Regions from separate parts of the Metabacillus sp. Hm71 genome, predicted to be linked through region 2. Evidence: riboswitches for the same ligand, from Rfam matches in the RefSeq annotation. Region 2 holds a riboswitch; each other region holds the start of a gene.
What was found. A riboswitch is a leader RNA that binds a small molecule or an ion and turns the genes downstream of it on or off. The one in region 2 is predicted to bind cobalamin.
Positions count from the first base shown of each region.

Region 1: linked by a shared signal. The riboswitch ahead of metE (5-methyltetrahydropteroyltriglutamate--homocysteine S-methyltransferase) and the one ahead of ACSVDH_RS14755 ((2Fe-2S) ferredoxin domain-containing protein) in region 2 are both predicted to bind cobalamin.
Region 3: linked by a shared signal. The riboswitch ahead of ACSVDH_RS04420 (ribonucleotide reductase N-terminal alpha domain-containing protein) and the one ahead of ACSVDH_RS14755 ((2Fe-2S) ferredoxin domain-containing protein) in region 2 are both predicted to bind cobalamin.

Region 1 is NZ_CM200278.1:2,781,668-2,789,293, forward strand. Features, by position in the region: gene ACSVDH_RS13570 (ABC transporter permease) at 1-619, shown strand, start outside; gene ACSVDH_RS13575 (DEAD/DEAH box helicase) at 982-2,280, shown strand; gene ACSVDH_RS13580 (hypothetical protein) at 2,320-2,445, opposite strand; gene ACSVDH_RS13585 (hypothetical protein) at 2,622-3,008, opposite strand; cobalamin riboswitch at 3,306-3,493, shown strand; gene metE (5-methyltetrahydropteroyltriglutamate--homocysteine S-methyltransferase) at 3,652-5,940, shown strand; gene ACSVDH_RS13595 (NAD-dependent succinate-semialdehyde dehydrogenase) at 6,140-7,558, shown strand.
Region 2 is NZ_CM200278.1:3,035,140-3,042,765, reverse strand. Features, by position in the region: gene ACSVDH_RS14770 (aldo/keto reductase) at 20-844, shown strand; gene ACSVDH_RS14765 (ROK family transcriptional regulator) at 1,126-2,160, shown strand; gene ACSVDH_RS14760 (MFS transporter) at 2,342-3,565, shown strand; cobalamin riboswitch at 3,775-3,970, shown strand; cobalamin riboswitch at 4,136-4,324, shown strand; gene ACSVDH_RS14755 ((2Fe-2S) ferredoxin domain-containing protein) at 4,596-4,979, shown strand; gene cobJ (precorrin-3B C(17)-methyltransferase) at 4,992-6,638, shown strand; gene ACSVDH_RS14745 (sirohydrochlorin chelatase) at 6,658-7,554, shown strand; gene cobK (precorrin-6A reductase) at 7,551-7,626, shown strand, end outside.
Region 3 is NZ_CM200278.1:866,512-874,137, forward strand. Features, by position in the region: gene ACSVDH_RS04400 (universal stress protein) at 1-377, shown strand, start outside; gene ACSVDH_RS04405 (YhdX family protein) at 725-838, shown strand; gene ACSVDH_RS04410 (ribonucleotide-diphosphate reductase subunit beta) at 914-1,960, opposite strand; partial or broken gene ACSVDH_RS04415 (ribonucleoside-diphosphate reductase subunit alpha) at 2,252-3,676, opposite strand; partial or broken gene ACSVDH_RS04420 (ribonucleotide reductase N-terminal alpha domain-containing protein) at 4,002-4,859, opposite strand; cobalamin riboswitch at 4,992-5,171, opposite strand; gene nhaC (Na+/H+ antiporter NhaC) at 5,363-6,736, opposite strand; gene ACSVDH_RS04430 (protoglobin domain-containing protein) at 7,034-7,626, opposite strand, start outside.

The DNA of each region.
Region 1 (7,626 bases), 250 kb from region 2:
TTATGAAGTAGCACTCTGTTTTGCTGTCATCCATTTGGCATTTTCCATCAGTGAGTGTTTTGCTCGAGGATTTGATTCATTTTCAAGTTTGGTAAGAGCTGGTGACTTTGATCGACTCTTGGTTAGACCGAGAAGTACATTTGTTCAAGTGCTTGGTTCGCAGTTTGAGTTTACGAGATTCGGCAGATTGATGCAAGGTTTAATCGTTTTATCGATCGCGTTAAGCAATCTTTCTATTGAATGGGATGTGATAAAAGGAATGACATTGTTCCTCATGATAATAAGTGGGGTGTTTATCTTTACAGGTATCTTTATGCTTGCTGCTACTATGTGCTTTTGGACAATTCAAGGTCTCGAAGTGGCGAACATATTTACAGACGGTGGGAGAGAAATGGCTCAGTATCCCTTAAATATTTATCAAAATTGGGTGACGAAATTTTTTACTTTTATCATCCCTTTCGGATGTGTCAATTACTTGCCATTATTGTATCTTCTTGATAAACACGAAGGAAATGGTTATTTATACATGATGTCACCATTAGCAGGGATCTTATTTATTTTGCCTTGTTTGTTTGTGTGGCAGATAGGTGTCAGGCATTATCGTTCTACGGGTTCTTAAACTTCTTCAACTTAAAACATATGAAAAGAAATTCGCCCCTTATGTAAATTAGATAAGGGGCTTATCATTTCTACCCTATCTTAACGAGGACTCATTTTATTTCATCATATTGCCAAAACTCTTACCTGTTTTTACTAATCAGTACAGCGTTTTGCATAATTATTACCTTTAGAATAGGATGTGTACGATTTGACAATTAGGATAGTGTCAGCAAAAAAGATCATAATATGTATGAAACAGGAAATGTGCATAATAGATTAAAAAAAATGATTTTCCCTAGCTTAACCATTATTTTGTGCTATAGTAAATAAGCCTTCTAATAAACAAATGGCACTTATTTAAGGAAAAGAGATGTGATTATATTGCATGATTTTTTACAACTAGGAATTCGAAAAGAATTAAATGATACATTAAAGTCATTAGGATTTGTAAAGCCTACCCCAATACAGGAAAAAGCCATTCCTTCTGTGTTAGAGGGAAAAGATCTTATTGCCCAAGCACAAACAGGAACTGGTAAAACATTGGCTTTTGTTCTGCCGATATTAGAAAAAATTGATGTTGATAAATCTGAAATTCAGGCACTTATTTTGACGCCAACACGTGAATTAGCACAACAAATAACGAAAGAAATAAAGAAAATGAAAGAAAATCTGGAAGGAGTTAATGTGCTTGCCGTTTATGGCGGACAGGATGTCGCGCATCAGTTGAAAAAACTAAAAGGAGCACAGCATATTGTTGTAGCTACTCCTGGTCGGTTGTTGGATCATATTCGCAGGCAAACCATTGATCTTTCAACAGTAGAAGTATTTGTATTGGATGAGGCTGATCAAATGCTGCATATGGGGTTTCTTCCTGAGGTAGACGAAATTTTTTATGAAACGCTTTCAACTCGTCAAACCTTGCTTTTTTCTGCAACCATCCCAAGTGAAATTCGTAGTTTGGCAAAAAAATATATGGTTGAGCCAGAGAACATTCAAATTAAAGCGAAACAGGTTACTGTGGAGGAGATTAAACAAATTATTATAGAAACCACTGATCGTCGCAAACAGGAGACATTACTGCATTTATTACAAGAAGATCGTCCTTTTTTAGGAATTATTTTTTGCAGAACAAAGATCCGTGCCAAAAAACTCCACCAAGCCCTTCTCACAAATGGTTATTTGGTTGAAGAACTTCACGGTGATTTAACACAAGCCAAACGAGAAAAAGCGATGAAGCAGTTTAGGGAAGCGAAAATTCAACTGTTGGTTGCAACTGATGTTGCAGCAAGAGGCCTTGATGTAGAAGGTGTGACACATGTCTACAATTACGATATTCCGCATGATGTAGAGAGCTATATTCATCGAATTGGCCGAACAGGTCGTGCCGGTGGTGTTGGAGTGGCCTATACTTTAGTAGCTCCAAAGGATCGCGACTTTCTTCGTATGATTGAAAAAGGGATTAACCAATCGCTGGAAAAGCGAGTAATTGAAGGAGTAAGTCTTCCTGATCGAGATGGTTATGAAGTGAAAAGAAGCCCACTAACAAAAGATTCAATTCGCTCAGTGAGAAAAGGACAAAAACCACGAAATGATTCAAAATCCTCATCCAGAAAAAGTGCAAATGATTTGAAAAGGAAGAGCAGGACTCGTTTTTCATCAAAGGTTAAAAGGACGAGATAAATTTTAAGATAATAAAGAGAGGCTGGCAGCCTCTCTTTATTATTTCTGTAAATCCTTTTTCGTTTTCTCACTTCTAATATTAATATCCTTTGAAAACTCTGTATCCTGTTGATTGTTATTCGGATATTTGTTTTGTCGTTCACGATTATCATTACGATTTGTCATACATATGTACCTCCTCTCAACATAATCAACTTTATTATGTACAAACTATAGTTTTTTATCCCAATCTTTACGGGCAGTAACCCCCCCACTGATGGATATAACAAGTTCAAAAAATGAATTGAAAACAAGGATGACCTTAGATAATTACTAATGATCATCCTTGAATAATGACATGATTAAAAACCGCCTTCACCTGGAGTGAATGGCAGATCTAATCTATTTTCAACTGCACGAAGCCGTTGGTTAAGTCGATTTAATCTTCGAGTATGTTGCTCAACTCTTTCATTGAGCTGTGTTACCAGCTGGTTTATACGGTTAAATTCACGATTGATTCTATTGATCTCCCGGTTTAATCGTCTTATTTCATCATTAAGTCTTGTAATTTCTCGTCCTTGGCGTTCATTTTGTCGTTCGAGTTGAGAAACTCTTCTTTCAAGTGTTGGTTGTCTATTTCCCTCGTATTGTTCTGTTTGCTGTGTAAAAGCATCATAATCATATGGGGCATAATAATTATAATGATTAGGGATGAATTCTTGGTAATAATTGTATCCATAAGGATTCATGAAGGCAACTCTCCTTTATTTTTTATTGTATAAAATCCATATAAGTGTATGTAGGTTATGGCGGAGTGTTACAGTTTGAATCAGTTTTTATGCGAATTTTTTTATCCCATTTTAACGGGCAGTAAAACCCCGCTGATAGGAGTCTCGCTTTATTTGTTAAAAACGTTATATTGACTAGCTATCGATGCATAAAGCGGTTCCACTCACAGTGGACAAATACAGCCCATTAGAAAAATACTTGCTAAAAGAGAAAAAATGGTTTAATCTAAATCACATGTTTCAATTATTTTAAAATTTAATAATGTTCAGGCAATAGGTGTTAAAAGCTTTGCTTTTAACTTAAAAGGGAAGATCGGTGAAAATCCGGCACGGTCGCGCCACTGTAATGGGGAGCTTCAATCGCATCCACTGTTTCAATTTGAAATGGGAAGGGATTTGAAGTGTAGAACCTGAGTCAGGAGACCTGCCTATTGTATGCACTTATTACCTACGCGAAATAGGGAGGAGTGGTGGTCATATGTTGAAACGATTCATTCATTTCAACTCTAGTTAACTATGCCTATCCAAAGTCTCTCTATCTATTCATAGAGAGGCTTTTTTATTGGACAAACATCAGAAAAATTGGGAACGAGGAGAAAAGAAAATGAAGATAAAAAGTTCAAATATTGGTTATCCAAGAATTGGTGAAAATCGTGAATGGAAAAAGCTTTTAGAATTATTTTGGACAGAACAAGTAAGCGAAGGACAGTTTGAGAAAGAAATGGAACATATTCGCTTATCCCATTTGAAAAAACAGAAAGAGAAAGGCATTGATCTTATCCCGATAGGTGATTTTAGTTACTATGATCATGTGCTCGATACAGCAGCTATGTTTGGGTTAATTCCTGAGCGTTTTAAAACGGAAGAGAAAGGGCTGACTCTTCAAACCTATTTCGAGATTGCCAGGGGAAGCAAAGGGAAAATCGCCTCTGAGATGACAAAATGGTTTAATACAAACTATCACTATATTGTTCCGGAATTAAAGAATGCACAACCTAATTTAGGCAAAAATCGATTGCTTGAATTGTACCTTGAAGCAAAACAAAAGCTCGGCATAGAGGGAAAGCCGGTTATTCTTGGCCCAATTTCATTATTGTCTTTATCTAAAGGGTATGATAAGCAAAGAAGAGCAGAACTATTAAACTCACTTATTCCTCTCTATATAGATGTGTTTAAGCAATTAAAAGAAGCTGGTGCAGAATGGATTCAGGTAGATGAACCCATTTTAGTAAAAAATGTTGATAAAGAAATCATTGATGAGTTTAAAAAAGTTTATGCTGCGTTTAATGAAGGGGTTCCTGAAGTTAACGTTATCCTTCAAACGTATTTTGAAAGTCTCGAATTTTATCAAGAAATCATTGAGTTGCCAGTTCAAGGGATAGGACTTGATTTTGTACATGATGCAGGGAGAAATCTTGAAAATCTAAAAGAACACGGTTTTCCGAGCGATAAGGTTCTTTTCGCAGGTGTCATTGATGGACGTAATATTTGGAAATCTCATTTGACAAAAAAATTAACGGCAGTCTATGAATTAACGAGGTTTATTGATAAAGATCGCCTGATTATCCAGCCATCCTGCAGTTTGCTTCATGTTCCAGTTACTGTAAAAAGCGAGCAGCAATTGGATACACAAATAAAAAAAGCCTTATCTTTTGCAGATGAAAAGCTAGAAGAAGTTGTGCTGTTAACAAAAGTTGCAAATCATGATGGCAGTGTTCAAGAACTAGAAGTACATGATCAAGCAATTGTTGAATTAACAAATTCCTCACATCGAAATGTAAAAACTGTCCAAGAAGCAATTAACAATATAGGCAATTATTCTTCGGAACGAATTGATGTGATAAAACGGAAAGAAGTACAAGCTGAACGCTTTGATTTACCAATATTACCTACGACTACAATTGGCAGCTTTCCTCAAACGAAGGAAGTACGTAAAGAGCGATTGAAATGGAGAAAAGGTGAGCTAACAGCTCATCAATATGAGGAATACATCAAAGCTGAAATCAAGAAGTGGATCGATATTCAAGAAGAGATTGGACTAGATGTCCTTGTACATGGGGAGTTTGAAAGAACAGATATGGTTGAGTTTTTCGGTGAAAAGATGGAAGGAATCGCCATTACAAAGTTTGGTTGGGTCCAGTCATATGGCTCACGCTGTGTAAAGCCTCCAGTTATATTTGGGGATGTGTATTGCAAAGAAACTATGACTGTAAAGGAAACGGTGTATGCACAATCTCTCACAGCTAAACCAGTAAAAGGCATGCTGACAGGACCTGTAACAATTATCAATTGGTCATTTGTCCGTGATGATATTGATCGTACTGATGTCTTAAATCAAATCGCATTAGCGATCCGTTCAGAGGTTGAAGCACTTGAAGCTAGTGGAATTAAGATGATTCAAGTAGATGAAGCGGCATTGCGGGAAGGATTGCCTTTAAAAGAGGAAAAAACAGAAGCTTATTTAAATGCTGCAGTCTATGCCTTTAAATTAGCTACATCTTCAGTGGAAGCGGACACGCAAATTCATACCCATATGTGTTATTCAAATTTTGATGATATCATTCATGCGATTGATGCGCTTGATGCAGATGTGATTTCAATTGAGACATCAAGAAGCCATGGTGAATTGATTGCTTCCTTTGAACAGCATCATTACAACAAAGGGATTGGACTTGGTGTTTATGATATTCATAGCCCTCGTGTCCCTAGTTTAGAAGAAATCTCACAAAATATAAAACGTGCACTTGAGGTTCTGGACTACCGCGCATTTTGGGTAAATCCTGATTGCGGATTGAAAACAAGAGGGGAAACAGAGACCATCGCTGCATTAAAAATAATGGTGGAAGCAGCTCATCAATATCGAGAAAGATTATCGACGATCGAAACCGTCTAATCCTTTTAAAGAGAATTATTTATGCATTACAGCCTTTTTAAGGTTGTAGTGCTTTTTTTAGCTATTTAACTTCCAAACTTTTAATATACTATACCATTATTAGGCAGGCTTTTAACTTGAGTCCTTTAAGGAAAATCACTTAAGCTTAACATAACCAACTTTATTGGCTAGTGAAAGCAAAATTTAGGAGGGAGCCAGTATGGAACAATATCAATTGTATATTAATGGGGAATGGACAGGGGATCATTTGCCATCATTTAAGGTAACTAATCCAGCTACGAATGAAATAATTGCAAAGGTCCCAAATGGAGGAGCAAAGGAATCATTAAAAGCGATCGAAGCAGCAACAGATGCCTTTCAGTTATGGTCTACATATTCAGCATATGAACGGGCTGAGTTAATTAGAAGTTGGCATGACTTGATTCATCAGCATCGAGAGGAATTAGCTAAGTTAATGACAATGGAGCAAGGGAAGCCCTTAAAAGAAGCTAGCGGTGAAATAAATTATGCAAATGGATTTTTTTCTTGGTATGCAGAAGAAGCAAAACGCATCTATGGCGAAACGATTCCTGCTACCCAACGAAATAAACGCTTATTTGTCCAAAAACAGCCAGTTGGCGTAGTAGCGGTTATCACTCCTTGGAATTTTCCAGCAGCAATGATTACAAGAAAGGTAGCTCCTGCATTAGCAGCTGGTTGCACTGTTGTGATTAAGCCTGCTGAACAAACACCGCTTACAGCTTTAAAATTAGCCATGCTTGCTGATGAAGCGGGGATTCCAAAAGGTGTTATCAATGTAGTTTGTGGGCATGCAAAGGAAATTGGAAAAGTGCTGCTTCAAGATCCAAGAGTCCGTAAGCTCACATTTACAGGTTCAACAGAGGTTGGTAAGTTTTTAATGCAGCAATCAGCACAGACAGTAAAAAAGGTTTCCTTAGAGTTGGGCGGACACGCTCCAGTGATTGTTTTAGCTGATGCTGATCTGGATAAAGCAGTTGATGGGGTTGTTGCAGCAAAATTCAGAAATGCTGGTCAAACATGTATTTGTGCCAATCGAATTTATGTTCACGAATCAATCTATCAAACGTTCATTGAGAAGCTAATTCCAAAAGTAAAAGAGTTGGTGATTGGAAACGGCCTGGATGAAGGGGTGGATATTGGTCCGTTAATTGATCAGAAGGCGGTGGAAAAAGTGCTGCAGCATATAGGGGATGCAGTTGAAAAAGGGGCTAAAGTTGAATTAGGCGGTAAAAGAAGAGAAGGACTTTTTATTGAACCTACGATCCTTTCTAACATCAATGATAACATGTTCTGTATGACTGAAGAAACATTTGGGCCGATTGCTCCAGTGACAACCTTTAAAACGGAGGAAGAAGTGATTAAACGAGCAAACAACTCCATTTACGGATTGGCAGCCTATGTATTTACTGAAAATCTAGCGAAAGGTATTCAAGTAACAGAAGCGCTTGAATACGGAATTATTGGTTTAAACGATGGTCTGCCATCCACACCGCAAGCGCCATTCGGAGGCTTTAAGCAAAGCGGACTCGGCCGCGAGGGTGGTCATCATGGAATCGAAGAATATTTAGAGGTGAAATATATTTCACTTGGATTATAACGGGTATGAGACTGTCTCAAAGGGACTGACCCCTCCAACAAACACAATTTGGTGATCCTTTGCTGTAC
Region 2 (7,626 bases):
ATAAAAGGAGACATGCAAAATGAATTATGTAACCTTGAACAATGGATTAAAAATGCCGCAGCTTGGATTTGGAGTATGGCAGGTTCCTGATGAAGGGGCTACCGCTGCAGTTAAAAAGGCAATTGAAGTTGGCTACACATCAATCGACACAGCGATGATTTATCAAAACGAAGTTGGTGTAGGAAAAGCAATTAAAGAATCCTCTGTTCCACGCGAGCAATTATTCATTACAACAAAGGTGTGGAATAGTGACCAAGGCTATGACAATACATTGCGTGCTTTCGATGAAAGCTTGGAGAGATTAGGTCTGGATTATGTGGATCTTTATTTAATTCACTGGCCAACACCACAATTTGATGAGTATGTTGATACATATAAAGCATTAGAAAAGCTTTACCATGATGGCCGTGTGAAAGCAATCGGCGTTTGCAACTTTGAAATTGAGCATTTAGAGCGTCTCTTAAAGGAATGTGACGTCGTTCCTGTCTTAAACCAAGTTGAGTGCCATCCATACCTTGCACAATCGGAATTAAAAGAATTCTGCGCAAAACATAATATCTTTGTTGAAGCGTGGAGTCCTCTTGATCAAGGCGGAGAAGTGCTGCAGGACGAAGTGATTAAAAAGATTGCTGCATCACACAGCAAAACACCGGCACAGGTTGTATTACGCTGGCATTTACAAAACAATACAATTGTTATTCCGAAATCTGTCACACCATCAAGAATTGAAGAAAACTTCAATGTTTTTGATTTCGAATTAACGGCAGATGAAATGGCGGAAATTAACCAAATCAACCGCGACCGCCGTAAAGGTCCGCATCCAAATGATATGAATGTTCGATAAAACCTCGCCCAGCCTCGCTGTCACAGCAGGCTGGTTTTTTTATACGTTAAGAAAAGAAATTTGCAGCGCAGGAGAAAATTCGACGTAGTGGCAAATTTTAAGAATTAAGTATAAGTGCAACTAGGCAGTCGCACTGCGCCTAAAGGCTTGGCGCCAGTCAAGTTTTCTTTAACGTATTAAGGACATTAAAAGGCAATTGTTTTCAAAAATTGGATATGGTATAGTAACACCATAACTTATTAAACTCCTTTAAAAAGTTTATTTTTTAGGTGGTGAAGCTAGTGAATAAGCTATTGGCTACTCCAAAATCCATGAAGAAGGTGATCCTTCGTGGTATTCGTACAACTCTTCTAAAAGTTGGGAGTGCAACAAAAGTTGAACTCAGCGATACATTAGGAATTAGTTTCCCGACGATAAGTAAGTTCCTGGCACAGATGGAGAAGGACGGGGAAATTATGTTAATCGGTTTAGATGATTCAAGTGGTGGAAGAAGAGCAAAAAGATATACATATAATCCTGAGCATATGTTAGGTCTGGCAATCTTTTTAGAAAGAACAGAGACGAATTATACCATTTTTAATTGTGCGGGAGAAGTAAAAGAACATGGAAAAGCGCCAAGTGTATTAATAGATGATGGTTTACATTTATTAACTGCGTGTATAGAAAACATAATATCCAGCAACCCAAAAATCAGTTCGATCGCAATTGGGGTCCCTGGTTCGGTTGAAAATGGCAGGATATTTTATATACCAGGATACGAGCAATTTCAAAATTTTGATGTAAAAGGATACTATGAGGACCATTTTTCTATACCTGTCGTTGTGGAAAATGATATGAATGCTGCTGTTCTCGGATATCACAATAATATAGGAATAAAAGACAAACAATCCCTTGTCTATTTGTATTCAGGTCAAAATGGTCCAGGTGCAGGAATCATGATAAATGGAGATGTTGTACGAGGAAGTACTTTTTTCTCAGGAGAGGTTTCATTCGTCCCGCAGTATAATGACCAAAATTTTCGGCAAGCTTTAGAAAACGGAAGTGGTTCAAGAAAAGGAACGCTCCGTGAGGATAATGAGATTGATGCAATTAGCAGGTTAGTTGCCGCGTTTACAGCTATCATTAACCCTCATACCATTATTTTTTGTCATGATGAAGTAGAAAAAGCAATATTAGACAAAATTAAGATATGCAGTTCAAAATATATTCCTTCAGAACATCTCCCATCGCTTGCAATGAGTGACTGGAAACAAGACTATTTAATTGGACTGCAAAGTCTGTGCCTTGACCTCATGCTCGATGGAATAAACAATTAATCTGTTTGAAATACTAGTAACTTATTAAATAAAAAATTTAATAAGTTTTTATTTCTATACTTTTTAAACAACTTTAATAAGTTCAATTACAAAGGAGGGATCTCAAGATGGAAGCAGCTTTATTAAAATGGATTTCAAAGTTTTGAACTAGACTACAAACGAATGAAAGGTGAGGTTTCATATGACAACATTTCTATTAATCATCATTTATTTGGCTTTTATCAGCTTAGGATTACCTGATTCATTGCTGGGGGCAGCGTGGCCGGTGATGCAATCGGACTATGGGGCTCCACTCAAGACTGCTGGATTCCTTTTTATGACAATTGCAGGTGGGACAATTATCTCCAGTTTAGCCAGCGGAAAGATTCTTAAACGGTTCGGCACTGGCAACGTCACATTTGTCAGCGTCCTAATGACTGCAGCTGCATTGCTGGGATTTCACTTTGCTCCTTCAATCATTTGGTTAATTATTTGTGCCATCCCACTCGGATTAGGGGCAGGAGCTGTTGATGCAGGATTAAACGATTATGTTGCTACACATTATAAGGCACATCATATGAGTTGGTTACATTGTTTTTGGGGAGTGGGAGCTACTTTAGGTCCTATCATAATGGCTCAGTTTATTTCAGAGGGAAATTCTTGGAGAAATGGGTATTTTGTTATTTCTGGCGTTCAGTTTGCGTTAGTTGTAATTCTTCTCTTCACTTTGCCTTTATGGAACAGAGTGACCAAAAACAGCAATCTTACTCTAACTGAAGAAACCGAAGATTCAAAAGATGTAATAAATGCTGAAGATGTAAAACCTTTACAAATTAAAGGAGTTAAACTTGCTCTTGCATCCTTCTTGTTTTATTGCGGGGTTGAAGCAACAATGGGCCTTTGGGGAAGCAGCTTCTTGGTAAATGTCAAAGGATTAAGTGCGGCAACTGCAGCCGGGTGGGTTTCCTTTTATTACGCAGGCATAACAATTGGTCGATTTATAACAGGCTTTATTACCTTTAAAATGACGAACCGTACTCTTATTCAGCTCGGACAAATAATAGCATTAATTGGTGCCGTTATTCTAATTTTACCATTGCCGTCCATTTTCTCACTTATAGGTTTTATTATTGTTGGACTAGGATTAGCGCCGATATTTCCGTGTATGTTGCATGAAACGCCAACACGTTTTGGGAAAAAACATTCTCAGACAATCATGGGCTATCAAATGGCAATTGCTTATACTGGCACTACATTCATGCCTCCTCTTCTAGGTTTCATAGCAACTCATTCAACAATAGGAATCTTCCCATTTTGTATTGTTGCTTTTGTAGCAGCAATGCTCCTTAGTTCTGAAAAATTAAATAGTTTACTGACAAAAAAGGCTGAATTCAAAAAGAAAGATGCAAGCTCAGCAGCACTTTAATCAAATACGGGGTTAAATTTATCAGGCTTCGTTTTTAGTTTTATCATAAAGGACAAAACTCTTTAAATTTACTAATCATCTATTGATATTATTTTAATTGCTTATGACGAAAAAGAAGCGGCCATGTAAATTTTGTCTTATTCACCAATAATATGTTGAAATATCTTAAATAACACTTTATTATATAAACTATCGAATTTAATAAATCTAACAAAGCAATAAATTAAGATGCCAAGTTGGCTTAATAGGGAATCTGGTGAAATTCCGGAACTGTCCCCGCAACTGTAAGTGTTGACGAAATAAGTTATACCACTGTATAACCATCTTAATTAGGTGGTTATATGGGAAGGGCTTAAAGTAGATTGAAACACAAGTCAGGAGACCTGTCTTAGTTTATAAATTTCAGTTTCTTCGGGAGGTGAGAAGGTGAAATGATTGCAACCAAATAGATTTTTTTGGTATGCCTTCATTTTACTTTTCTCCGCTCAGTTGAACCTGAGCGTTTTTTTTTTGAAAAATTAAAGTGGACATATTATTCATAGCAATCAAATACATTTAAGATGAACAATTAAATATTTTAAAAGATTAGGTGTACTTCAACCTTTTGTTGAACATAAGAGGGAAGTCGGTGAAATTCCGACACGGTACCCGCCACTGTAATGGTGAGCTTTATTACAAAATAGTCACTGATTTATATTGGGAAGACGTAATAAAGCAATGAACCTTAGTCAGGAGACCTGCCTTTTCTTTTTAACTGATACCTACGGGGATATAGGTGGATGTGTATTAGAAAATGCTATATTCATAGCATTATTTTTTAGTGCACCTCTATCTATATAGGGGTGCACTTTTATTTAGTTTTTAAGTTTTGGAAAGTTTTCTGTTCATTTTCTTTTGTAAGGTGTTCACTTATCTTGGTAAGTCTCTTTGGTGGATTTGAGGTCAAACTTTTTTTGAGCTGATTCAGAAACTTTTTACTTCTTTAAACAGTTAATAAAGTCTAAATATTTAATAGATTGGAAGTGTTCAGATGACGACTTGGAATTTAACCGAAACAATGCATCACGTTTTAATATGCAACGGAAGCAGCTGTATGAGAAAAGGTGGCGAGGAAGTTACACAGGCAATAAGAGAAGAGATTACAGCCTTAGATTTGGACAATAGAATTCATACAACTCGAACGAGATGTAACGGAAGATGTAAAGATGCTTGTGTAGTTGTAGTCTATCCAGAAGGAGTATGGTACAAAGCTGGTACTCCTGAATTAGCAAAAGAAATTGTCCAAGGGCATCTGATTGATGGAAAAGTCATAGAAGATAGTGTGATTTACACATATGAACATGAGCATTTTGTAGCACCTGAACATTCAAAGTCGATTGTCGGTATAGATAAACCACAAAAAAGCAAAGTGTAAGGAGGAAATGCATTGTTAGGAAAGTTACTTGTTATCGGTTTTGGCCCAGGAAGCTTTGAGCATATGACGAAAAGGGCTCAAGATGCCATACAAGAGAGCGATTGTATTATTGGTTACAAAACCTACGTAGAATTGATTAAAGATTTATTAATAGATCAAGAGATTATTAGTACAGGGATGTCTGAAGAAGTGAGCCGTGCCCAAGCAGCCGTTCATCTAGCAGAAGAAGGAAAAACGGTAGCAGTTATTTCGAGCGGAGATGCTGGGGTATATGGAATGGCTGGACTTGTATACGAGGTGCTGATTGAAAAAGGCTGGAAAGAAGCAACAGGTGTTAGTGTTGAAGTCATTCCAGGTGTTTCAGCTATTAACTCCTGCGCTTCCTTGTTAGGGGCACCGATTATGCATGATGCTTGTACGATAAGCTTAAGTGATCATTTAACCCCATGGGATTTAATCGAAAAAAGGATAGATGCAGCGGCACAAGCTGATTTTGTTATCACCCTTTACAATCCTAAGAGCGGAAGGCGTACAAGACAAATTCAAGAAGCACAACGAATTCTCTTAAACTACAGATCACCCGCGACTCCGGTTGGTCTTGTAAAAAGTGCATACCGTGATCGACAACATATTGTCATCACAGATCTTAAACATATGCTAGATCACGACATCGGCATGCTTACAACTGTTGTTATCGGTAATTCAACAACTTTTTTATATGACAATAAAATAATCACGCCTCGTGGTTATCAACGAAAATATACATTGAATTCAACTGAGCAACGATTAAAGCCTCATGAACGACTTAGACACGAAAACGAGCCTTGGGCGCTCCATAAAGGGAAAAATGATATGGTACAGCATCCCGAAAAATGTAAAGAAAAAAACCCTGAGAGAAGCTCATTACAAATCGCTCTAGAGGCACTTCAAAAAGTGGAGAAAAATTTCGACAAATCCACGAACAATAAGCAAATGCAACAAAAACAAGTGGTAGTTAATAACCCTATTACATCCATTTTTGAATTAGCTGTAAGCCCTGGAATTGCCAATAAAAAGTTTACTTCAAAGCAAATGATGATACTTGCAGAGGTTGTTGGAGACGAAGGCTCAATGGAGTATACACCACACCATCAAATCATACTTAGAATTCCAACAAGTAATCCTGACTTAATCACAAAGAAACTAGATGATGTTGGATTTCTATTAGAACCTATCGGTGATGTGTTTCAACTAAAAGCATGTGATTTTTGTGAGGGTGAAAAAAAGGATTCGATTCCATATGCTGAAGAGCTTCATGAAAAACTAAGCGGTCTTGATTTGCCAAAAGAATTAAAGGTAGGATTTAACGGCTGTGGTATGGCATGTTTTGGAGCTGTTAATGAAGACATTGGCATTATCTTTCGAAAAGGGAAATTTGATTTATTTTTAGGTGCGAAAACAGTTGGGAGAACCGCTCATCCAGGTCAGCCTGTTGCAGAAGGAATTGAACCAGAGAAAATTGTCGAAGTAATCGAAAAAATTGTCCATGAATACAAAGAAAAAGGCCATCCAAATGAGCGATTTTTTAAATACTTTAAGCGAGTAGGAAATGTACAAGGCTATACATATAAAGACATGGCACCAAAGATAGAAATAGAACCAGCTCCATGTGGAGATTAAAAGGATAGGGGAGAATCATATGAAAGCCATTTTACTAGTTGGTCATGGAAGTCGAGATCCAGAAGGAAACGAGCAGGTAAGACAAACAATTGAAGAACTAAAGCCACAGCTTGATTCAGAGCTTTTAGTGGAAACCTGTTTTCTAGAGTTTGAAAGACCAGCCATTGACCAAGGTATTCATACATGTGTAGAAAAAGGAGCAACAAGTGTTTATGTTATCCCTCTCATGCTTCTTGCAGCAGGTCATTCAAAAATTCATATTCCAGCAGCTATTGATGAGGCAAAGGAAAAATATCCTCATGTTTCATTTACCTATGGAAGACCGTTTGGCATTCATGAAGAAACAATAGAAATTTGCAAAAGCCGCTTAGAAGATGTTGGCGAACAAATAAATGAAGAGGATCCTAATACGGCTGTCATCTTATTAGGTCGAGGTGGAAGTGATCCTGATGCGAACAGTGATTTGTATAAAATCACTCGACTATTATGGGAAAAACTCAACTACAAATTCGTAGAACCTGCTTTTATGGGGGTAACAGATCCATTAGTTAAAGAAGGCGTTGAACGCTGTGTTAAATTAGGTGCAAAGAAAATTGTCATCTTACCTTATTTTCTTTTTACGGGAATCTTAATCAAACGTCTTGAAAACATGATTTTAGAGTTTGAGCAAGAGCACCGAGATGTTGAGTTTAAACTTGCAGGCTATTTTGGCTTTCATTCACGACTGAAGACCATCATAAAAGATCGTATAGAAGAGGCATTACAAGGTGAAGTAAAAATGAACTGTGACACATGTGTTTATCGAATTGGAGCAATGGAGCATATTGATCATCACCACCATCATCACGATCACGACCATGATCATGTACATCATCATCACCACCATCATCATGAACATGAGGTTCAAAAAGGATGATTCTCTTTTTAGCTGGTACAAGTGATGCTAGAGCTTTAGCGCTAACAATAAAAGATTCAGGTTATGAGGTCC
Region 3 (7,626 bases), 2.2 Mb from region 2:
CTTTTCGAGCTGCAATAAAGGCCGCTGAAGTGGCAAAATTAAGTGATGATGCCAATATTACGATTATCTATGTTGTAGATGGTTCAACCTCAAAATCTGATGTATTATCAGATGGAAGCAAGGAGGCAGTATATGAAAGGCGGTTACGGAAGATTAGACCTACTGAAGAAATTTTAAAGCAGAAGCAGATAAACTATACTGTTGAAATCCTTAAGGGCGAGCCAGGTCCAGAAATAGTGAGGTATGCCAATAAGCAACATTTTGATATAGTCGTAATTGGCAGCCGAGGTTTAAATAAATTGCAGGAAATGGTTTTAGGCAGTGTGAGTCATAAGGTTGCGAAACGTGTAGAGTGCCCGGTTATGATTGTTAAATAATCATGTCCTGGAATTTGTTTGAAAAGGCTGACCATCAAATGACTTTTTTTGCCAGCTAAGCAAAGTGTTAATCCAATCTCTTTAATTGCTTTACATATTTACCTCACTTTTATCATTCTTTTATCACATAATTTATCAATTGAATTCGTTTAAATGGTACTTACCACAAAAATAATGATTTCAAACGAAATTCAAAAAATGTTGAAATTTGTATCAGGTTCCTGATGAAAAAAATCATTTTTTGATATTTATTGTAAAAATTCTGAGATTTTTAGTACTTTTGTTATGTTTACTTTTTGTTTAGTCTTTTTCATAATGGATATAAGCTTTCTTAGGAGGGATATCTTATGGGAAAAGGTAGAATCCGAGTGGAAGAACGTATTAAAGAAGAAACAGACGAAGAAATTTTTGAAGCTAAGCTTTTAGAAGAAAAGGTTAGAGATAGAGATACAGACAAGTAGAAAAAGGGAAAGGGAGCGATCATAGGTCGCTCCCTTTTGTTTTGCGAAATGTTGATCAAGGCGCTTGCGCGTTTCTTATAGATCGTCAAATCCATTATCGACATGATTAACCTTTGTATATTGACGTGATTTTTGTTCGAAGAAATCTGACTTCCCTAAATCAACTTCCTCATAAGCTTTTATCCATTTTAAAGGGTTTGTACGATATCCTTCAAAAGGACGTTCATAGCCTAGTTGATTGCATCGGACATTTGCATAAAATTTAATGTAATCCTCAACATCCTTCATATTGATCCCATCAATTTTATTGCCGATAATAAAACGTCCCCATTCGATTTCGAGCTCGGCAGCTTTCATGAATGTGCTTTTTACAAAATCCGCAAGCTCTTCGGTATCATATTCTGGATATTGTTTTAAAACCTCTTTATAGATTTGAACGAACAAGTCGACATGTATTTGTTCATCACGGTTTATATAGTTAATCATCGTGCTTGTTGCAACCATCTTTTGATTTCGCGCCAAATTGTAAAAGAAAGCAAACCCGGAATAAAAGAAGAGTCCTTCTAGGATCACATCGTACACAATCGATTTTAACAGGTGTTCAATTGTTGGCTGCTCAGCAAAGGATTGATAGCCATTGGTTACGAATTCATTTCGTTTCCTTAAGATAGGCTCGTTTCTCCAATATTCAAAAACCTCATCCTGTGTTTGTTTCGGAACAAGGCTTGAAAGGACATATGAGTAGGAATGGTTGTGAATGACCTCTTGCTGGGCAAGGATGATCATTAATGCATTAATGCTTGAATCTGTTATATAATCAGCGACTTTTCCAGCATAATCAGTTTGAATGCTGTCAAGAAGGGCGAGAAGACCAATGATTTTTAAAAAAGCGTCCTTTTCATCGTCTGTTAAATGAGGATATTGCTTAATATCCTGTGCCATATTGATTTCAAAAGGCGTCCAGAAATTGGCAAGCATTTTTTTATAACGTGGAAATGCCCAAGGGTAGGCAACATCATCCCAGTTTAACACATTGGAGCTTTCTCCGTTGATGATCGCAGTTGAACGATTCGGAGCAGCAGCATCCATGATTTTCCGTTTCATAAGTGTAGTGTTTTCCATTTTAGTGAGCTCCTTTATTATTTATCTCTCGTTATTTAACAATGAAGATTAGACGATTAAGAATGATGGTAAGATACATCTTTCTTTAAGCGTCTTATTTGCCTGGGGCTGTGTCAGCCGTTTCAGGTGTTTGAAAAATAACTATAACCTTCTATAAATTAGTGTCGGTGTCTAGCTGCAGCGCCTAGCCCCTCGAGTCATAAGCCAATTTAGAATTGAAGGCAAAGAACGCCTTCTATTCTAAATCGTCTTATGCTTGTCGGGGCTGAGCAAGGCGCTTCCGCTTTTCGGTTAACTCGCGCAGGATTCGCATTCTTCGATTTCGCTTGATGTTGAGCGGAGGTAATAGGTTGTTTTAAGCCCTTCTTTCCATGCTGTTAAATGCAGGTCTAATAAGTCTTTTGCTTTGATTGTGTTTTGTACATATAAGTTAAAAGAGATCGACTGGTCGATATGGCGTTGTCTAGCCGCATTTTGCTTGATGCTCCAGCGCTGATCAATAAAATAAGCCGATTTGTAATACCATGTTGTCGTAGAATTTAAATCAGGAACGGTAACAGGAATTTTATAATCTTTCTTTTCTTCTGAGTAAACCTTTTGGAAAATCGGATCAATGCTTGCTGTGCTTCCGGCAATAATGGATGTCGATGCGTTTGGTGCAACGGCCATTAAGTATGCATTCCGAATTCCATTTGTTTTTATTTCTTCCTTCAATTGCTCCCAGTCAAGAGTGCTTTCTTTTGACAGATAGCCTCGCTTTTCAAAATAAGCGCCAGTTTGCCAATCAGACCCTTCAAATACGGAATAGGAGCCTTTTTCTTTTGCAAGCTCCATACTTGCACGAATTGTTAGATAGGAGATCTTTTCATAAAGCTCGTCAGCATATTGAACGGCTTCTTCGTGCTCCCATCTTAATTGTTTTAGTGCCAGCAGGTGATGCCATCCGAACGTACCTACACCTATGGAGCGGTACTTCTGGTTGGTGATTTTTGCTTGAAGCACAGGAATTGTGTTTAAATCAATCACATTGTCCAACATTCTTACTTGAATTGGGATCAGTTTTTCTAACACATCTTCTGTGACAGCTTTTGCTAGATTAATAGAGGAGAGGTTACATACAACAAAATCACCCGGCGTTTTAACGGTAATGATTTTTCCATCCTCTGTATACTGCTCTTCGACTGTCGTTGCGCTTTGATTTTGCGTGATTTCTGTGCAAAGATTGCTGCAGTAGATCATTCCTTGATGTGCGTTCGCATTTTGTCTGTTTACTTCATCGCGATAGAACATATATGGCGTACCTGCTTCTAACTGGCTGATCATGATGCGCTTCATGATTTCAATCGCTGGGACCTTTTCTTTCGTTAGCAGATCATTGCTGACACACTCCCAGTATTTTTGACGGAAGCTGCCATTGCCTTTTTCCTCATCATAAAAATCTTCAATGCTGTAGCCCATTACTTTGCGAACCTCGTGAGGATCAAATAAGTACCAATCACCGCGTGCTTCCACCTGTTCCATAAAAACATCAGGAATGCAAACGCCTGTAAATAAGTCATGGGTACGCATGCGTTCGTCACCATTATTCAGCTTAGCATCGAGAAAAGAGAAAATATCTTTATGCCAAACATCTAAATAAACGGCAATTGCACCTTTGCGCTGTCCTAGCTGGTCTACGCTGACGGCTGTATTGTTAAGCTGTTTCATCCATGGAATTCTTAAATTGTTACTCTCTAAAAAAATTTAGAGGGATAGGTCATCTCTGCCTACCTCTGTACATCGCTGTACAGAACAGACTATATCTTTATCCACTTCGAAAAGTGGATAGGTGGTTCGAGTTATAAAATCTCTTTTATAACTACTTAGTCGTTGAACCTTCAACCTAGTAAACTAGGAAGCTCGGCTGCAGATTATCCGCACTCTCGGTTTTTTAGGGTTCGCCATGTCATTGCTGCATGGTATCCTACCTTGAGATACTCGGAGTTTCCCGCAATTGACCACCTTTATTACTCGTAACTTACGCTACAAGAGGGCTATCATTAACCCCTGATGAAACACCTTTAAAGCCTTTTATATCACTGCCGCGGCTGCGGATTTTTCCTAAATAAGCGCCGATTCCGCCGCCTGATTTTGATAGATTGGCAATGTCAGTATTGCTGTCAAAAATTCCTTGCAGGCTATCGTCAACCGTATCAATAAAGCAACTGGATAACTGTCCGACAGGTTTACCAGCATTTGATAAGGTTGGAGTTGCCACTGTCATATAAAGATTACTCATTGCCCAATACGCTTGTTTTATAAGCTCAAGGCGATGCTCCTTGTTTTCATTAGCCATTAAAGTCATGGCAATGATTAAGAATCGTTCCTGGGGAAGCTCATAGGTTTGCTTTGAGTAGTCACGTGTTAAGTAGCGGTCTGCTAATGTTCTTAAACCAATGTATGTAAATAACCTGTCGTTTTCAGGATTGATATAAGAACCAATTTCTTCAATCTCTTCTTTTGTGTATTGATCGAGGAGCTTGCTGTGATAAAGTCCCTTCGTTACTAAGGTCTCAATCAATTGATAGAAGCTTCCGTATTTTTGCGATTTATCATACCCTCTATTTGCAGCAGCTTCCTTGTAAAGCTTAGTTAAATAGATTTGTGCGCAAAAATAGGTCCAATCAGGCTCTTGTTCATTGATATTTGATAATCCTTCTAAAATGAGCAAATTTGTGAGTTGTTCAGATGTATATGAATCTCTTTGGAGAATGGTGTTTTCGATTCTAGTAAGAAAATCGTCTATTTCCAGTGAAGGGAAATGCTGATGTATGTTTTTAATAAATGATGTAAGTTTATTCAGGTCAAATGCTTCTTGATGATTCCCGCAAATAATAACAGGGGTTGTTGTCGTATTCATAATAATTCCTCCATCTGTTCGTTTTACTAAGGGGGTGGGGAAAAACGACAGATAAGAAGAGCAGGGCAGTATTAGAGAAAAAGCCCATTAATCCTTACTATCGTTTCATCTTCTCAGCCCCCGAAGAAATTGAAACTTTTGCAAGTAATAGGTAGGTCTCCTGACTTGTGCTCGTCCTACTTTGAGGCCTTCCCATACATCATGTGTACAGTGGCAATCTCAGTTCGTCACACTTACAGTTGCGGGGACAGTTCTGGATTTTCACCAGATTCCCTTTTCAGCCTAAACGGCGCCTTCACTCGCAAAGATACAATATATAGTTTTTGTTGTTTAGACGCACATCAATATATAGATGTGTTGTTTCTATATCAATAATAAAGTACAGATGTAAATTAATCAACCAATTCTTACTAATTGTCGAAATTTATCTAGATTCAAAGAATTTTGCAAAAAAAAAACGAAAAAGGGATCTGACTTCGCGCCAGATCCACTTACTAAAAAATTTAGAAGGCAGTTTTCCTATTCCTGATAAATCCAAAAAGAATTGAAAAGAAAGGTGATAAATATAAGAAAAATACAAAAGGCAAATAGTCGATAACAGGAACACCAAGTGTTTGTGCAAAAAAGGCGCCGCTTACCCCCCAAGGAACCAGCGGATTCACCAGTGTACCTCCATCCTCTAATGTCCGTGACATATATTTGCGTTCAATTTTCATTTTATCATACAAGCCTTTAAAGGATTGTCCAGGAATTAGAATCGATAAGTATTGCTCACCTGTTAAAAGGTTCACCCCAATGGAGGAAGCAGCTGTTGAAAGAATAAGCTGACCCTTTGCCTGAACACGTTCAATCAATCCGTTCATTAAAGCAGGGATAATATTTAATGCCTCTAACAAACCGCCAAAAGCAAAGGCAATCATGATGAGTGAAATGGACCACATCATTGATTGTAAGCCGCCGCGATTTAGCATATTAGCGACCTGTTCATTTTCGATTGTGAACGTAGTCCCGTTTTGTAAGACATGAAGAAACTCGCCAATTGTTACATCCTGCAACCAGATAGAAGTGATTCCTGCCGTAATGATTCCAACGATTAATGCAGGAATAACAGGGAACTGCCGAAACGCTAAAAGGATAACCAACAGTGGTGAAAGTAACGTAAGACTGCTAATTTGAACGGAGTCTTTTATGATCGTAACCATGTTTGTCATTTCCGTAAGTGATACAGTATGGATAGGTGCAATTGTGCCAAGAAAATAAAAAAGAGCCGTTGTGATAACGATGCTAGGAATCGTTGTTTTGGTCATATGTTTAATATGCGTGAAAATCTCAACAGAAGCGACCCCTGAGGCAAAATTCGTTGTATCAGACATTGGTGACATTTTATCGCCAAAGCATGCACCACAAATGATGGCTCCAGCGACCCAAGGGGCAGGGAGGCCAATTACCATTCCAGCACCCATAAGAGCTACTCCAACGGTGCTAACAGTGGTAAAGGAGCTTCCGACAAGACTTGAGATCACCATACAAGAAAATAAAGAAGTAATCAGTAAATAATCAGGACGGATTATGGTTAGAGCATACACCATAACAGTTGGTATCGTACCGCTGGACATCCAAGCACCAATTAGGATTCCGATTAAGGCAAGGATGATAATTGGCTGTATGCCCCTTTGGATTCCCTTGATGATTCCTGATTCTAAGTCTTTCCATGTATATCGTTTCATCAAGCCAAGAAATGAAACGAGTATCAAACAATTTAATAAAGCTAGATGCGGCTCTGTTTTCCATACAAATAAACTAGTAAAAATAATCGCTAATATAAGGAATAAAATGAAAACCGCTTCTTTAAAATGAAACGATGCTGTACTTTTTATCATATACTTGCTCCTTTACAACTTAAACGCTTTGATGCTTTTTTGCATAAAAGCACAACAAAGAATATTATATCAATCTAATATTCTTTGTCAATCTGCAATATGGAAAACTCAGTATATTAGTCTTAATAAATAGCTTTTCTTATAGTTGGTAAATAAAGCTATAGATTTTATTGGTATAGTGATTACAGCCCGAAAAAGCTGTCTCAAAACAAAAGAGCCAGACCCTACAAACACATATTTTAAAGATCGTAAAATAGGTGCTTGTTAGTGGGACTGACCCTTTGTTGGATTTAATTATATGGATTTTGCCATCTCTTTTAAGCTGTCAGATGTTTCGGCAATTTGCGCAATTGATTTTGAGACATCATTAATGACATTGGTGAAGTTTAACAAATCCATTTTGGCTTGTTCGCTTTGTTGTTTGTTGTCATTCAGCATGTATAAAATCGTATCAAAGATTAAGTTCATATCATTCATTTGCGTTGTGCCCTTTTTTGTAAGCTCAGCCACTTTATTAATAGAGGTAGACATACTATCGATTTGTGAATGAATATTGGTAATTAAACTTGAAACACCTTGAACCGAATTTTTTGTCTCTTCGGCTAGCTTGCGAACTTCACTTGCAACCACAGCAAATCCTTTGCCATATTCGCCGGCACGTGCTGATTCGATAGCAGCATTCAGCGCAAGTAAATTTGTTTGTTCAGCTATAGAAGTCACAATGGAGACAACATGATTAATCTTTTCGGAGGTTTGCTCCAGTACTTTCATTTGTTGTAAAATATCGATTGTATTTGTTTCAATAAACGACATTAATTGATTTTGTTCATCTAAATCCTTTTTGCCATTATGTGCTTGTTTCTCTGCTGTAGCAGCTACCTCTGATC